Regions from separate parts of the Limnomicrobium aquaticum genome, predicted to be linked through region 3. Evidence: riboswitches for the same ligand, from Rfam matches in the RefSeq annotation. Region 3 holds a riboswitch; each other region holds the start of a gene.

The links. A riboswitch is a leader RNA that binds a small molecule or an ion and turns the genes downstream of it on or off. The one in region 3 is predicted to bind cobalamin.
Positions count from the first base shown of each region.
Region 1: linked by a shared signal. The riboswitch ahead of cobU (bifunctional adenosylcobinamide kinase/adenosylcobinamide-phosphate guanylyltransferase) and the one ahead of bluB (5,6-dimethylbenzimidazole synthase) in region 3 are both predicted to bind cobalamin.
Region 2: linked by a shared signal. The riboswitch ahead of ABID16_RS08130 (energy-coupling factor ABC transporter permease) and the one ahead of bluB (5,6-dimethylbenzimidazole synthase) in region 3 are both predicted to bind cobalamin.
Region 4: linked by a shared signal. The riboswitch ahead of ABID16_RS13410 (ABC transporter ATP-binding protein) and the one ahead of bluB (5,6-dimethylbenzimidazole synthase) in region 3 are both predicted to bind cobalamin.

Region 1 is NZ_JBEPMB010000001.1:619,731-623,905, forward strand. It holds gene ABID16_RS03080 (cobyric acid synthase) at 1-711, shown strand, start outside; cobalamin riboswitch at 737-1,078, shown strand; gene cobU (bifunctional adenosylcobinamide kinase/adenosylcobinamide-phosphate guanylyltransferase) at 1,141-1,653, shown strand; gene cobW (cobalamin biosynthesis protein CobW) at 1,659-2,705, shown strand; gene ABID16_RS03095 (HigA family addiction module antitoxin) at 2,866-3,171, shown strand; gene cobN (cobaltochelatase subunit CobN) at 3,182-4,175, shown strand, end outside.
Region 2 is NZ_JBEPMB010000001.1:1,622,407-1,626,581, reverse strand. It holds gene ABID16_RS08145 (ABC transporter substrate-binding protein) at 1-72, opposite strand, end outside; gene ABID16_RS08140 (Crp/Fnr family transcriptional regulator) at 69-764, opposite strand; gene ABID16_RS08135 (hypothetical protein) at 875-1,264, opposite strand; cobalamin riboswitch at 1,471-1,708, shown strand; gene ABID16_RS08130 (energy-coupling factor ABC transporter permease) at 1,768-2,421, shown strand; gene ABID16_RS08125 (helix-turn-helix domain-containing protein) at 2,644-3,069, shown strand; gene ABID16_RS08120 (DUF6456 domain-containing protein) at 3,062-3,871, shown strand.
Region 3 is NZ_JBEPMB010000001.1:814,621-818,795, reverse strand. It holds gene ABID16_RS04070 (DUF2865 domain-containing protein) at 1-564, shown strand, start outside; gene ABID16_RS04065 (DMT family transporter) at 570-1,643, opposite strand; gene soxR (redox-sensitive transcriptional activator SoxR) at 1,621-2,058, shown strand; gene bluB (5,6-dimethylbenzimidazole synthase) at 2,077-2,781, opposite strand; cobalamin riboswitch at 2,825-3,043, opposite strand; gene ABID16_RS04050 (DUF1127 domain-containing protein) at 3,291-3,521, opposite strand; gene ABID16_RS04045 (aminotransferase-like domain-containing protein) at 3,622-4,175, shown strand, end outside.
Region 4 is NZ_JBEPMB010000003.1:386,173-390,347, forward strand. It holds gene ABID16_RS13395 (sugar phosphate isomerase/epimerase family protein) at 1-577, opposite strand, end outside; gene ABID16_RS13400 (Gfo/Idh/MocA family protein) at 592-1,623, opposite strand; gene ABID16_RS13405 (substrate-binding domain-containing protein) at 1,748-2,779, shown strand; cobalamin riboswitch at 2,894-3,108, shown strand; gene ABID16_RS13410 (ABC transporter ATP-binding protein) at 3,208-3,981, shown strand; gene ABID16_RS13415 (ABC transporter substrate-binding protein) at 3,996-4,175, shown strand, end outside.

The sequences.
Region 1 (4,175 bases), 190 kb from region 3:
GCGGGCGCGTTGAAGGTGGCGGTGCCCATGCTGCCGCGCATTGCCAATTTCGACGATCTCGATCCGCTGGTGGCGGAGGAGCAGGTGGAGCTTGTCTTCGTCAAGCCGGGCGAGCCATTGCCCGCCGATGCCGGGCTTGTCGTACTTCCGGGCTCCAAGTCCACGATTGGCGACCTGAAGGCGCTCCGCGCCCTTGGCTGGGATCGCGATCTTCTCGCGCACCGCCGCCGGGGCGGCCGGGTGATCGGCATTTGCGGCGGTTACCAGATGCTCGGCAACCGGATCACGGACCCGCTCGGACTGGAAGGCGAGGAGCGGGAGATTGCGGGGCTCGGGCTTCTTGATGTCGAAACGGAGATGGCGCCGGAAAAGACGGTGCGGAATTCCTCTGCGCGCTCGCTGGAATATGACACACCGCTCACGGGCTATGAAATCCACCTCGGTGTAACGCAGGGTGTTGATTGCTCCCGACCTTCCGTGTCCATCGACAACCGGGCCGATGGCGCGATCTCGAGCGATGGGCGCGTGATGGGGACCTATCTGCATGGGCTCTTCGGCTCGGATGCGTACAGGCGGGCGCTTCTCGCCAGCTTCGGGGTTGAAGGTGGTGCTCAATCATATCGCCAGACGGTCGATCAGGCGCTTGATCAGGTGGCGGAGGAGCTTGAGGCGGTGCTGGACAAGCGGTGGCTCGGCAGTCTGCTCGATTGACATGCGCGTCCATCGCGCCTAACCCTTTTCCCGTTACTTGAATGGTTTCTCCGGGCAACCGGAGACGAAGAGGGAATGCGACGAAAGCCGCTTCATGCGGATTTCCAATCGCAGCCGACCCCGCGACTGTAGAACGGTGAGGTCGGCCCGTCACGCAAATCTGAAACTGCAATGGGTGCGGGCGTCAGGAATGCGCGAAAAGCCACTGGCATGCATGTCTTGAACAACCGGGGCCGGACGCCTCTTTTTCTACGAATCGTCCACCTCTCAAGATGCGCAGCAATGCCGGGAAGGCGAGGGCCGCCGATGGTCTTTTTCTAGACCGGGAGCCGTGAGCCAGGAGACCTGCCATTCTCCGTTCAGATCAGGCGCTCGCAGCACGGAGGTTGTCTTGGCGCAGGTTTTCAACGCTCCATCGAGAGCGGCGCGATGACGCGCAGCACATTCATTCTCGGCGGTGCCCGCTCGGGCAAATCCGCGCTTGCCGAACGGCTGGCGCGCGAGAGCGGCCTGCTGCTTCACTATATCGCGACCGGCCAGGCCTGGGACGCGGAGATGCGCGAGCGCATCGGCCAGCATCAAAGCCGGCGCGGGCCGGAATGGACGACCATCGAAGCGCCGCTTGAACTCACCTGCGCGATCACTCCACTGGACTTCGAGGAGAATACCATTCTCATCGATTGCCTGACGCTGTGGGTTACCAATCTGATGATGGCGGAGCGCGACGTGGACGACGCCTTCGACCGGCTAGTCTCCGCGATTGCCGGCGCAAAGGCGCGGATTTTCATCGTTTCCAATGAAGTCGGTCTCGGCATCGTGCCGGATAATGCCATGGCGCGCGCCTTTCGCGACCATGCCGGCCGGCTACACCAGAAAATCGCGGCTGTGGCCGACGAGGTTTATTTCGTGGCGGCCGGGCTGCCGCTCAAGATGAAGGGTTGACGAGAATGCAGAAGATACCGGCCACCGTAATCACGGGCTTTCTGGGTGCTGGCAAGACAACGATGATCCGCAATCTGCTGTCCAATGCGGGCGGCAAGAAGATCGCGCTGATCATCAACGAATTCGGCGATCTGGGCGTCGATGGCGAGGTGCTGAAGGGCTGCGGCGCGGAGAACTGCACCGAGGACGACATCATCGAACTCAACAATGGCTGCATCTGCTGCACGGTTGCTGATGATTTCATCCCGACGATGGAAAAGCTGCTGGGGCGCGACAACCTGCCGGATCACATCGTCATCGAAACCTCCGGTCTCGCCCTGCCACAGCCGCTCGTCGCCGCCTTTAACTGGCCGGGGATCAAGACGCGCGTGACGGTGGATGGTGTCATCACCGTGGTGGACAGCGCCGCCGTGGCAGCCGGGCGCTTTGCCGACGACCATGATGCCATCGACGCGCAGCGCGCCGAGGACGAGGGGCTGGACCACGAAAGCCCGCTGGAAGAGCTATTCGAAGACCAGCTGACGGCCGCCGATCTTGTTATTCTCAACAAAGCCGATCTGCTCGACGCAGCCGGGCTCGAAACCGTGCGCGAGGCCGTTTCGAATGCGACGGCGCGCAAGCCGAAAATGGTGGTCAGCCGTGGCGGTGACGTTCCGGCTTCTGTCCTGCTCGGCCTTGGCGTCGGCACGGAAGACGATATCGAAAACCGGAAGTCGCATCATGAGCTTGAGCATGAAGGTGCGCCGCATGACCATGATCACGACGAGTTCGAAAGCTTCGTCGTCGATTACGGTCCGGTCGCCGATCCGGCCGCTTTTGCCGACGCGCTGAAGGGCATCATCGAGACGCACGATATCCTCCGCCTCAAGGGCTTCGCGGATGTTCCCGGCAAGCCGATGCGCCTCGTCATCCAGGCTGTCGGCAACCGCATCGAAACCTATTTCGACCGGCCGTGGAAGCCGGGCGAGACGCGGGCGACGAAGCTCGTGGTGATCGGGCTGCATGACGAGATGGACGATGCCGCGATCATTGCGGCGATCAAGGGGATTTGATGAGGGTACTCCCTCCCCCTTGTGGGGAGGGTTGGGGAGGGGCATTCTCGCGGGTAAGCGGGCGCTGGTGTTTAAGCCCCCTCTGGCTGCCGCCATCTCCCCCACAAGGGGGGAGACGGATGGAGGCGCGCTCGCCGAACTATCACAAAGGTTGAATGTCATGAGGGAAATCTTTGAGTTGCTGCCCGCGATCCATCCCGGAGAAATCCTTCGGGAAGAATACCTTCTGCCGTTGAATATGAGCGCTGGCGCATTGGCGCGCCGCTTGCAGGTGCCACGTACGCGGATCGAGCGAATTGTTGCCGAGGAAACTGGGATCACGACCGACACGGCTCTGCGCCTCGGGCGCTTCTTCCGGAAAACGCCCGATTTCTGGATGAACATGCAGGTCGGCTACGAGCTTGCTGTGGCGCGGGCGGAAAAGGCGGATGTCATTGCCGCCATAGAACCGCTCGAAGCGGCTTGATTGCGCCACGATGCATCTTCTTCTCGCACAAAAGGGTTCCATAGCCGATGGCGGCGAGGCGGTTGATCTCGGGCAGTCGCCGGGGGATATCGTGTTTCTGTCGGCGGCCGATACCGAGCTTGCGGCGGTGGCTGGCGCCGCTGAAGGCTGGGGCGGGCCGTCGTTGAGGCTGGCGAGCCTGATGAGCCTGAAACACCCGATGTCGGTCGATACCTATGTTGAGCGGACGCTGAAACACGCGAAGCTTGTCGTCGTGCGTGCGCTCGGCGGGGCGGGGTATTTTCAATATCTGCTGGAAGCTTTTCATGCGGCTGCGAGCCGTTCGGGCGCGTTGATAGCTGCGCTTCCGGGCGATGATCGACCTGACCCGGCACTGGTCGGCTATTCCAACATTTCGCGTGGTGATTACGAGGCGTTGCATTCCTATCTCGTCGAGGGGGGCGAGGCGAATGCCCGCGGGTTTCTCGATTATTGCGCGGCAATGCTCGCCGAGGCGGATCGGCCGGCGCCTGCGACGCCGCTTTTGAAGGCGGGGATCTGGTGGCCGGGGCAGGGTGTAGTTGGGCTTGATGCGTGGCGGTCACAGAGGGAGGTAACCTCCCAGTCTGCCGTGGCGCCCCCCTCTCTGTTGGCTTCGCCGACATCTCCCCCTAAAGGGGGGAGAGTTGGCGGCGGTGGCACTGTTGCGATCTGCTTCTACCGGGCACTGGTGCAATCCGGCGAGACCGCGCCGGTGGCGGCGCTGGTCGAGGCGTTGACTGCGCGAGGCATCAAGGCGCTGCCCATCTTCGTGTCTAGCCTCAAGGATGCGGTCAGTCAGGAGACGGTGCGGCATGTGTTTGCCGAGGTGAAGCCCGATGTGGTGATCAATGCGACCGGCTTTGCCGTTTCGCCGCCCGGCGCCGAGTATCGGCCCGGCGTGTTGGATGAGGGCGGGGCGGTGGTGCTTCAGGTGGTGTTTTCCTCGTCCTCGAAAGAAGCCTGGGAAGCCTCGCCGCAAGGCT
Region 2 (4,175 bases), 810 kb from region 3:
GGCCGAAAGCGCGGTGCTTGCGCCAAGGAGAAGAGCGGCGGCGGAAAGCGCCAGTGACTTGAAGATGGTCATGCTGCTTTTCCCTTGCTGCTGCGCGCCGAGGTCGTCGGGTTGTTGCCGGATGCGATTTCCTTCAGTCGCTCGGGGCGGGTGAGTGTCACGATTTCGGCATGGGCGTAGTCGATCACGCCGTCGCGCTTGAACTGGTTGAGCGTGCGGCTCACCGTTTCAATCGTCAGCCCCAGCCAGTCGGCCAGATCGCTGCGCGTCAGATAAAGCGTCAGCACCGGGCGGCCCTGGCGCAGCTTGCGGGGGAATTGTTCGGCAAGGTCGAGAAGCCCGTTGGCCACCTTTTCCGCAGCATTCATGCGGCCCAGCAGCGTGGCGTGGCGGGTCAGCCGCATCAGCGCCTCCAGCGCGGTCTCGGCTGCCAGTGCGGGGTTTGCTGCGGGGTCCAGCACCTCGACCTCGGTATAGGTCAGCGCCTTGATCGAGCGGTTGCCGTCATGCGCGGGCTGCTGCGCAATCGCCCGGCCGGGTCCGATAATGTCGGTGATCTGCCGGCGTCCGTCGGCCAGAAGGTGGTAGACGGCAAGGCAGCCATCAACAACGCGGTAGAGCCGCGGGCTCGTCTCGGAAACGCCGAGATCTTCGCCGGGCGCGATGAAGTTGACGAAGGATTTCACCGTCTCCACCGGTTTCAGGCCGATATGGACGGTGACGGGATGCGGCAGGATCGCTTGCCGCGTGTTGACATGAAGCATGGGAAAATTCCGCTTGGCTGGCGGATTGCGCCGCCTCGATGAGGGTGTGGCGCGGATCCGCTCGTGACAGAGGGCGCCGCACGACAAGGTCGCGGCGCCGGTTCGGTCTGTCAGGCGGATGCGGGTGGTGCGCGCGGGCCGGCGCCGGGCGGATAAAGACGGTGGCGAAGCGCATCCGGTCGCGCCGGATCGAGCCCTTCGGCCACGATGACGAGGCGCGCGCCGGCCGTCTCGGCTGGAACGGGCAGGATCACGTCATGATGATGAAGCCCGAGACTGTCGGCCCCCAGCTTGACGATCTTGCCCTGGCCGGAGCCATCTGGAATGGTGACGCAGAGCGACGGCAGCGAGCCGTCCGGCAGCATGTAGGCTGCGATTTCTTCGCTCGACAGCGCGCGCGAATTGGCCTCCGCCGGGGCTGAAAGCGCAAGCGACAGGAGAGCGATCGCGCAGAAGAAGCGCGTCACGATCCCCGTCAATGTCGCCCGTTTCGACTGCATCGGCAGATAAATTCCCTCGTCCTTCACCACGGATAGGCCGCAGGACGTGAAACGTCAATGCGGCATTCTTGCCCAATCGGTGGGGTGATTCTCCATCCGTTATCAGACCGGATAGCTCAGATCGCGACGGAAGACTTTGCGCTGGCGCAACTCCACAAGTCTGTGGCGCTCACCCGCTTGCCCGCGGCCAACAAACCATCTAGCACTTGTCACAGTGGTTCCATCGCGCCTTGAGGCGCGAGGATTAAAAGGGAACACGGTGAGGCGTATCCATCAGGACCCGAAACCGTGGCTGCCCCCGCAACTGTGAGCGGAGAGCCTTCCTTCGAATGCCATTGGTCTGAGGCATGTCCCTGCGCGACATGCCAGCAAAGATGACCGATAAGGCGAAGGAAAAGGCGAAGACCCGCAAGCCAGGAGACCTGCCATGGACCGCCGCAGCCACAAGGCTGCGGTTCGACAAAACACCTTTTGCGCGGTGGGCGCAAAGCAAGGAAACGAATATGCATATCGAACCTGGAATCATCGATCCCCTGCGCGTGGCAGCCGCCAATGCCGCAGCACTCGCCGTTGTGGCCACGCAGCTCCCGGCGCTCGTCCGCGCGCCGCTCAACATCGTCAAGACCGGCCTTGCGGCGGTGGTCTTTTCCGTCCTCATGCAGTCCTGGCATCTCGCCGTCGGCCCGTCCGAACTGCATCTGATCGGCGCAACGACCGTCTACCTGCTCTTCGGCTTTACGCCGGCCATGCTGGGCTTCGCGCTCGGCCTCCTGCTGCAGGGCTTCTTCTTCGAGCCGCAGGATCTCCTCCATCTCGGCGTCAACTCGCTCTCCCTCATGCTGCCGCTGGTGGCCGTCCACGAGACCTTCGGCAAGCGCCTCTTTGCCGCAAACGCGGCTGACCGCTTCAGCTTCGCCCGCGTGCTGCGCATCGATGCGGTCTATTATGCCGGCGTCTCCGCCATGGTTGCCTTCTGGCTGATGATCTCGAATGACAGTTTCGCCCTTGTCGACTGGGGCCGCTGGGCGCTCGCCTACATGCCCGTCTTCGGTCTCGAGGCGCTGATCACTTTCACGACGGTGACGATCATGAAGACCTGGCGCAATTCGGGCGCGCTCGCCCGCTTCACGGAGCTTGGCCGGCTGAACTTCGCCTGATCCAATTACTGTTTCACCCTTTGGAAAGGGCGGGCTCCTCGCGGAGCCCGCCCTTCTTTCGTGATGCACAGTTTCAGGATATGAGGAAAAAAATCCCAAAACATTCGTCAAATTTCCGAAAACTTAAGAAAAAACAATCATAGATTGCTGAGGGCGGCTTCCAAACATCCATGGAATCCCTCTAGGGTGTATGAATAAATTCCTATCACGTAGGAGGCTTTCATGAATCTCAGCAAAGATCCGGGGGCGGCAGAGCGCACCGAACCCCGCGCGCCGAGGCGGCAACCTGCCCGGCAACCGCTTTCGGCGCTGCGCGATGCGCGGCCGGAACGCATCATCTGCCAGTCGGTGCGGCTGATGACGGCGGAATTTCTCTTCGTCTGCAGCGACCGCATCGGCATGCGCCGCGAGCGTCGTCGGCTCGCCTGCCATATCCGTCAGATCGCCATGTATGTCTGCCATGTCGCACTGCAGATGCGCATGACCACCATCGGCGAGGGCTTCGGCCGCGACCGCTCCACCGTGGCGCATGCCTGCGCGGTCGTCGAGGATCGCCGCGACGACCGCGACTTCGACGAATTCGTCGCCGCGATCGAGCGCATCGCTCTTCTCGCCTTCGGCCATGTCGGCGAGGTCGCCAATGACTGAGAATGCGACGAAATCCGTGCCGGCGCTGCTCCGTTTCCTCAAATCCCTGCCGCCCGCCGGTGCGCAGATTTGCGCGACCGCCGCGCCAAAGACGGGTGCATCGGCCGCGACGCTTGAACTGCGGACGCCGACGGCACGGTTCGGCGTTGCGCCCGCCATCCTGCTCCTCGCCGCCCGGCAGGGGCTGATCGCCCGTGAAGGCACGCGCATCCGCCCGCTGCCCGAGGCGCAAGCCTATCTGGCGCGCCACGAAACGCCCGAGCCGGACTTTGCTCGCCCGCATCGCGACATCGAGGAGACAACCGCTTCCGTCGATGGCGAGACCGTCCGTGTCACCCGCAACCTCGCCGAATCACCGCTTTCAGCGCTTGAGCGGCTGAAGGGCAGGGCGGGCGAGACCTATTTCCCGTGCGAGGCGCTGGCTGCCGGCGAACGCCTGCATCTGGATTTCACCCGCGGCCAGCTGCAGCCGCAGATCACCATGCGCTTCGAGCCGCGCCTCGGCACATCCGTCAAGGGCGATCGAGGCAGTGTCGCCGATCTCTCCGACACGGCAATCGCCGCGCGCCTGCGCGTCAACCGCGCACTCGCAGCGCTGGGCCCCGAACTCTCCGGCGTCGCGCTCGACATCTGCTGCTTCATGAAGGGGTTGGAAACGGTAGAACGCGAACGCCAATGGCCCCCGCGCTCGGCCAAACTGATGCTGAAAACGGCACTAATGGCGCTGCACCGGCACTACACGCCGCCGGCGCGGCGCGAGATGCGGCAATGGGGCGAGGAGGGGTTTCGGCCGGAGTTGTGAGGGGGGGCGAAATACCCCCTCTGGCTGCCGCCATCTCCCCCACAAGGGCAGGGCAATCGCATATGGCCAATATGAAGGTGCAAATTGTCTTGGCTCCCTCTTCTCCCCTTGGGGAGAAGGTGGCCCGAAGGGCCGGATGAGGGGTTCTCTTGACCCCTGCGCAAGATGGGAACCCCTCATCGCCTCACTGCGTTCGGCACTTCTCCCCAAGGGGAGAAGAGGGAGAGGACCGCACACCGTCACCCAGGAATTTCAAATGCGATAGCCCTCCCCCTTGTGGGGAGGGTTGGGAAGGGACTTCTCA
Region 3 (4,175 bases):
TTCTTTCCAGTCTCCACCAACACCAGCCCCGCAAGTTTCGAGCGCGACGCACAGGTCTGCTCGATGATGTGTCCGGGCGTGGAAACGGAACTCTTCTATCACGGCCTCGGCACCCAGGAGATGTCGGAGATGGTCTCGGCCAGCGGCGGCATGCCCTACCGGGAAGAGCCCTATGCCTTCCAGTTCCGCAGTTCTGCCCGCAAGCCGGACAAGTCCTGCAGCTGCAATTTCTCCGCCTATTACCGCGAGATGATGAAACGGGAAGCCGCAAAGGCGAGCGGCGCGGAGATCGCCCCGCAGGGAAATTCCCTGGCTGAACCTGTTCCAAAGCCCGAAGAGCCGTATTCCTCGATCCTGAAACTCGATACGAAGAGGCCCGACGCCGAAACCCCGCCCAAACCGGCGCCAAAGCCCGCGGCTAAGACAGAAGCCGCGCCCGAGCCGGGACCGGCCCTGCCCTACGATCCCTCGAAGGCAAACGTCCGCAAGGTCGGCCCGCAATTCTTGCCCGGCAAGGATACGACAATGGACCTCCGGCACCCGAAGGATGCGACGGCAAACTGACCTGCTCAGGCTGACGACGCATCGATGCGGCCCCGGAGCTTTGCATGCAGGCTCGGAATGGAGAGTGCCAGCATAAGAAGCAGGGCTGCGGCAGCCGACAGCCAAGTCAGCCTGTCTCCAAACAGAAGTCCACCAAGAACTGCCGCAAACACGAGAGAAATATAGTTTGCGAATGCAACAGTCGTGGCGCCGAAATCCCGGATAATCTTCAGATAGATCAGCAGGGCCACGCCCTCGCCCAGCGAAATCGACATGACCGCGGGTATGTTGCGACCGACCTCCGCCAGCTCCCCGAGAGAACCCGACACCGCAAATCCGAGCAGTGCCGCTACCGATAGGACCAAAGCCTGCGCCTGCCCCACATGGATCGCATCCGCCGACTTGGGCCAGCGCGACGCCACGAACACGGTGTTGGCCGCATAAAACACGGGCACGCCAAAAGCAGGCAGGAGGAAGACCCAATCGAAATGCGGCACCGATCCGGAAAAACCCGTGTCGAAGGCCACGAGAAGCGCGACACAGAAACCGAGTCCGATGGTCAGCAGCTTAATCGCCGTCACGCGCTCCGTACCGGTGGCCGCCGCAAGCGCAAGGGTGATCACCGGCATGGTGGAAATGATGACGACAAACACGAAAACCGGCAGTCTGGGCGCAACGACGCCTTCCAGGATAAAGGGCATCACGAACCCCAGAATGCCGTCGATGATGTAAAATGTGATGGTCGCTCGATCGAGTGGCGGCCATGAGGCGCGGATAAGCGCGATCGTCGAGAAGACAATGGCCATCCCAATGATTGAAGCGGAAACTGTTACTTGCGTCGAAATTCCGGCGAGGCTTGCCTCCTTGATCGCGACGATCCGGAAGCTCCATAGAAAGCCCAGCAGAATGAGAAGGCCGACCTTCAGGCCGGATCGCGATGAAGCGGGCGGCTCGCCGCTGTGATCGCAGGGTTGCGGCGTGTCTAAACCTGACTTTTCTGCTGGCGTCATGCCTGTCTCCCGGAGTTGACAGCCTGCTTCTACAACCTCAACATTGGTTGAGATCAAGGAGAATCTCATGCCGAAGACACGATTGAGCATCGGCGAAGTAGCAAGGCGCAGCGGATTGCCGATTTCGACGCTGCATTTCTACGAGCGGAAGGGATTGATCGCGGCCGAGCGCACGGCCGGGAAACAAAGGATCTATCCCCGCGCCGTCCTGCGGCGAATTGCTGTCATCAAGGTGGCTCAGAGCGTAGGCATTCCGCTTTCGGAGATCGCTGCTGCCCTTGCGATCCTTCCGTCCGGCGAAATGCCGTCTACACAGGACTGGGCGCGTCTGGCGGAACGGTGGCATGACAGCCTCAGCAGACGCATCGCGCTTCTGACGGCGCTCCGGGACAAGATGTCCTTGTGCATCGGCTGCGGATGTCTCAGCGTGGAGAGGTGTCCCTTGCTGAACAAGGACGACCACCTTGCAGAATCGGGCTCCGGTGCCCTTCTTCTGAAGCCATAAGCCTAATGAAATGGGAAATCACCTGCCCCCTTCGCCCTGCCAGCCCTCCTCGAACACCAGCTCCTCAAGCGGCAGCCGTTGCCGCCAGCCCTTGAGGGCCAGTTCCGGCTCCGTATAGAGCCTGTCGACAAAGCCGACGCAAAGCCAGGCGATGATCTGGACATGCGTCGGAATCCCAAGGCAGGCCTTGACCTCGTCTTCATGGAAGATGCTGACCCAACCGACGCCCACGCCCTCCGCGCGGGCCGCGAGCCAGAGATTCTGCACCGCACAGACGGTGGAATAGGCATCCATTCTGAGATTATGCGTGCGCCCCAGGATCACCCTGCCGCCCCGCGTCGGATCGCAGGTGACGCAGATAGACAGCGGCGCCTGTTCAATACCTTCGAGCTTCAGCCGCAGATAGGCCGCCTGCCGCTCGTCCTCGAACATCGCCGCAGCTTCCGCATTGGCGCGGGCAAAGGCCTGCGCGACACGCGCCCTGGTCTCGGGCTTCCGCACAAGAATGAAATTCCAGGGCTGCATGAAGCCGACGGAAGGCGCGCTATGGGCCGCGTTCAAAAGGCGTTGGACAAGGTCATCCGGCAAGGGTGTCGGCAGAAACTGGCTGCGGACATCGCGGCGCGTCTGGATAGCGCGGTAAACGGCCGCCCGCTCATCGGATGAAAAGGCTCCCGCCTCGGCGAGCGCATCGCACTCTGCCGCAAGATCAAGCTTCGCCATCGCAAATCCCCGCAATGCGAAACCCGCCCGCCGTCCGCGCAGGCTGAGGCTATCTCGCCAGGCCGGTCTTCTGGCTTGAGGATCAACCGCCAGAGTCGCTTGGGCCTTCCCGGATCACTCCAGTGGCCTGTAGCCCGCCCAAAAAGAGCGATGGCTCCAACATGCGACCAGCGTCCCCTCTCACAGCGTTGGGCACGCGCCGGATTTTGACCGGCTTCCCGATTCTCCCGCTTGCGCGGGCACCTGACACGGAAGGAGATTGCATAGGGAGAGTGGGAAGGCAAGGGAGGACGCCCTCCTCTCCCTTTGTGGAAGAGGATAGCATGCCCCAATAAGCCGAAGGCGATTGGCCCGGCAGGCCGAAGGCGATTGGCCCGGCAGGCTTGGTGAGGTGTGATTGCGTCAGATGCTTGGGGGCCCAATCGGGACCCCTCACCTGGAAAATCTGGCACTTAGCTAAAGCTAAGGTGCTGATTTTCCGTCCTCTCCCACACGGGGAGAGGCGCGACTCAAAACAGCCCCACCTTGCGGCACTCGCGCTCGGCCTCATACCGGCTGACCCCGATATCCGCGAGCTGCTCGTCGGTCAGTTCCGAAAGCGCAATGCGCGAGCGATTGAGAACGAAGGCCCAGCGGAGTGCGGCAAGGACTTTCGCAACGCGGGTACCAAATGTCACGGTCGTGACCGGGGCCCGTTCGAGCGATACACCGTCCATCATTGTCTCCATCGTTTCCATCATTGTCACCCTTCTTGCGGACCTTTCTTGCCTACCGCTGAAACCTAGCTATAATGCCTTATCAATTGACTCGCAGATTGCTGCAATACGGATAATTGTCACCATGACAAATTGGCTACCATCACTGCAGGAAGGTTCGGGACCGCTCTATGTGCGGCTGGCCGATCAGATCGAGGCCGACATCGCCGCCGGCATTCTGCCGCCCGGCGCAAAGCTTCCGCCCCAGCGCGACTTGGCCTATGACATCAAGGTGACAATCGGTACAATTGGCCGGGCCTATGCCCTGGTGCGCGAACGTGGCCTTGTCTCGGGCGAGGTTGGGCGCGGCACGTATGTCCTGCAGCAACAGGAGGAGCCGGCCAATGACGGACGCGACCGCATCGTCAGCGCCTTCTCAGGCACCCGCCTGCCCGTCCCGCCTGCGGGCAAGCTGCGGTTTGATACGACCGCAGCGCCCGATGTGGGACAATCAGGCCCGATCGAGACATTCCTGACGCGCACCGTGCGCGACTATCGCGACGAGATTTCGAGCTACACCCGCATCATACCGGAACGCTGGAAGGAAGCGGGGCGCAAGTGGCTTTCCAACGCCTCTTGGCAGCCCACGGTCGACTGCATTGTTCCCGTTCTTGGCGCGCATGCCGGTATCATGTCGGT
Region 4 (4,175 bases), on a different contig from region 3:
TGAGATAGACGAGCTGGTGGCAGGGCTCCCATTCGAGGCCGAGATTGTCGTCCGGCGTTTCGTTGAACATCAGCTCCCAGGCATCCGGATTATGCGCGATGTTCCAGTCGCCGGTCTGCCAGTTGCCGTCCATGGCGCAGTTCTCAAACGCGATCTTCACGCCCTTGTCGGCGGCCCGCTTTGCCAGTTCGCTCCAGATTTCGCGGTAGCGCGGCAGGCTGTCGGTCAGCGGCTTGTTACGGACGCGGCCGGTGAAACCGGCAACGCAGGTCGCGCCGAAGTGGTGGGCATTGTCGATGCAATCCTTCCAGCCCTGCAGCGTTTCCAGGTCCAGCTTGTCGCCTTCCAGCGGATTGCCGAACATGCCGAGCGTCGAGATGGTGATATCGCGGTCGCCGATTGCTTCCACGCAGCGCTTGCCGAGATCCGCAAGGTTCTGCCCGTTGGTGGTCTGCCAGAAAAAGGGCTCGAAGCTTTCAAAGCCGAGATCGGCAATCTGGCCGATGCGCTCGGCGGCCTGTCCGCCATGGGCGGCGACCATGGTTCCGATGCGGATCGCTTTTGCGGGATTGGTCATGGGAGGTTCCTCTTTCAAGTCAAATCGACGCGGCGCTTTTCGCCTGCGTTGGCGCTCTCGATGGCCGCGGCGACCATGGCGAGGCTCTGGATATTGTCGGAGCCGACGGTGAGCGGGGTAGCGCCGTTCAGGACCGAGCGGACGAAGTCGGCAATCACGCCGCCGTGGCCCTCGATCAGCGGCTCGCCGAGCGGCGGGACTTCAATGGCTTCGAGCGGCCGGAAGAAGCCTTCATCGCCGGCGACGACATGGGCCTCGAAGCCCTCATTGCCGTCCCAGAGCAGCGTGCCCTTCGTGCCGATGATCCTCCAAGTGGCTTCCCAGGCCGTATTCGCCCCTTCCGCGCACCACGAGCCGCGATAGGTCATGGCCACGCCATCCTCGAAGTCGAACAGCGCGTCCGCTGCCGCGCCATGCGCATACCAGGAACCCTTGGGATTGGTTTCGCGGCAATAGACGGAGACTGGCTTGCGGGCGATGAGATAGCGGGCGGCATCGAATGTGTGGATCGCCATGTCGAGCAGCAGAACATGGTCCATCGCGTCGCGGAAGCCGCCGAAATGGGCGCCGATGAAGAAGTCGACATGCACTGCGGTGAGCTCGCCGAGCGTCCCGGTCTCGATCAGCGCCTTGACGCGGCGGATGCCGGCAAGGAAGCGGCGATTCTGGATGACGGCGTGGACCTTGCCGGACTTTTCCGCAAGCTCGACCAGTGCCTTGGCTTCGGGAAGCGTGTTCGCCATCGGCTTTTCGGAAAGAACATTGCAGCCGGCTGCAAGACCGGCCTCGACAACTGCGAAGCGGGCCGGGGGAACGACGAGATCGAAGAGCAGATCGGGCTTCAGCTGAGTCAGCATGTCGGGAAGATCGTCGCTGATGGAAATGCCATCGAGCCCATGCTTTTCGGCGCGGCGCACGGCCACTTGCGGGTCGAGATCGACCATGCCGACGAGGCGCACATTGTCCTTCAGAAAGGGAATTTCACGAAGTGCTACGAGCCATCCATCGGACATAGCTCCGCACCCCGCCATGACGGCGGTCAGCATACCAGATCTCCTCCCAGAACGCCGCGCTTCCTCCGTCGCGGTCGTCTCGTAAACGTTTACGAAAGTTGCCATGGGTCTAGAGACGTGTCAAGAAAATCTTGGAAACGTTTACGAGGCACGCGTTATGAACATCCGTCGGCTGGCCGACCATCTCAATATTTCCATCGGAACGGTGTCACGTGCGCTCAACAACCGCCCCGGCGTTCACCCGGAAACACTTGAAAAGGTTCTCAAAGCAGCCACCGAACTTGGCTATGTCGCCAACCAGTCGGGGCGCTCGCTCCGGCGCGGGGCAACGAACACGATCGGCTTCGTCATCGAGACGGGCCATCCCGCGCATCAGGCCGGCGACCAGTTCTTCTATGTCGTGCTCGATGCGATGAACCTCTATCTCGCCGAACAGCGCTACGATCTGGTGATCCTGCCCTGCCATTCGGCGGACGATCCGGTCGAGTTCCTGTCGCGTGTCATCGCGCGCGGCATCGTCGATGCGCTGGTGATGACCGCCACGCGCCGCGTCGATCACCGCATCGCGCAACTGGCGAAGTCGAAACTCCCTTTCATGACGCTCGGCCGCAGCGAGACGCCGGGCAATTATTCCTGGATCGACCTTGATTTCGAGGGCGTGGCGCGCCGCTCGGTGCAGGAGGCCGTGAAGCTCGGCCACCGGCGCATCGCCGTCGGTTTGCCGGATAACGATGTCGCGCTCGGCTATCACTATAAGGCCGGTTATCTGAAGGGCCTGGCGGAGGCGGGTATCCCGGTGGATGAGAGCCTGCTCATCCGCGTGCCGACCAGCGAACTCGGCGGCTTCAGCCTCGGCAAGCAGGTGGCTGGCATGGCGGGCCAGCCGACGGCGCTGCTGCTCTGCTCCGAAGTGACGGCCGCCGGCGTCTATGCGGCCTTCGCAGAAATGGGGATTGAGGCCGGCAGGGATATTTCTGTCGTTGCCTTCCGCGAAAACCCGCTGATGCGCTTTCTCAATCCTGCGCCCGCCTGTTTCCGGCTCGACCTCGATGCGCTCGGCACGCGGCTGGGTGAAACGGTGCTCGATCTTCTGTCGCCTGACGAGGAGATCGGCCGCCGCCGGGGCGAGATCGTGCCGCTGACTTTCGTGCAGGGCAAGTCGCTTCAGCCGCCGCGCAATCCCGCGTGAGCCCGACAAATTAGCCTTGTCGTCACCAGCGAGCTTGACGCCTTCCGATTATGTAATGTAATAACATTACGTAATGAAGCGACGGCGGTCGTGCTTGACAATTGTCCGGCGCGGCGCATAACTGGCGGTGACGGTTCCTGAAGGCCAAGCCGGAAGGATTAATAGGGAACATGGTGAGGACGACCCGAATGGGGCCGAAACCATGGCTGCCCCCGCAACTGTAAGCGGTGAGGCTCTGTCAACGATGCCACTGGCCTGAACAAGGCCGGGAAGGCAGATAGAGCTTTGGACCCGCAAGCCAGGAGACCTGCCGTCAAGACACGTAGCAACCGGACGGGGTGTGCCGGGAAGTGCTGATGACCATCGGGCGCGTTTTGGCGTTCTGATGGCCGATCATCCTTCTCCAGCGCCGATTGCCGAGAGATGAGATGACCTTGACTGCGCTCAAAGCCCAGGACCTGACCTTCCGCACCGCAAACGGCGCGTCGATTGTCGATTGCGTTTCACTCGACATCCGCAACGGCGATCGCCTGGCCATCATCGGCCCGAACGGGGCAGGCAAGACGACGCTGCTGAAACTGATGTGCGGCATGAGCCGCCCGTATGCCGGTTCCGTCGAGCTTGACGGCAAGCCGCTTCATGGTCTCAAACCCATCGATCGCGCCCGCCAGATTGCCGTCGTCGGCCAGGCCGACCAGCCGGACCGGCGCATTTCGGTTCGCGATTACGTCGCGCTCGGCCGCATTCCGCATGCGATGCGCAAGACGCGCGCGGAGGAGGCCGCGTTGATCGACGCGGCCATGGAACGCACAGGACTTTCAGCTCTCGCCAGGCGCGAAATGGGACTTCTCTCCGGCGGCGAGCGCCAGCGGGCGCAGATTGCCCGCGCGCTGGCGCAGGAGCCACGCTTTCTTTTCCTAGACGAGCCGACGAACCATCTCGACCCGCGTGCTCGCGGTGCGCTGCTGGCGCTGGTCGCGGAACTCGATCTGACGGTGGTTGCCGTTCTCCACGATCTCAATCTCGTGCCGGATTTCGCCACCCGCGTGGCCGTCATGCGCGACGGCCGGCTCGTCTCCTCGGACGAGAGCCTGTCGCGCGATCTGGTGCGCGAGGTCTTCGGTATCGATCTGCTGCGCCTGCCGCATCCGCATGAAAACCGCGAGCTGACGGTTTTCGACCTTTCCATGACCCATCACTGACCGAGAGAACCATCATGAGACGCCTGACCCTCGGCCTGCTGCTGTCGCTGGCCGCAAGCTCCGCCTTTGCCTTTCCTGTCACGGTCGATAGCTGCGGTAAGCCGCTGACCTTCGAGGCCGCCCCGAAGCGGGCCGTCATCAACGACATCAACATGTCCAAGATGGCCTTCGCGCTCGGCCTCCAGCCCGAAATC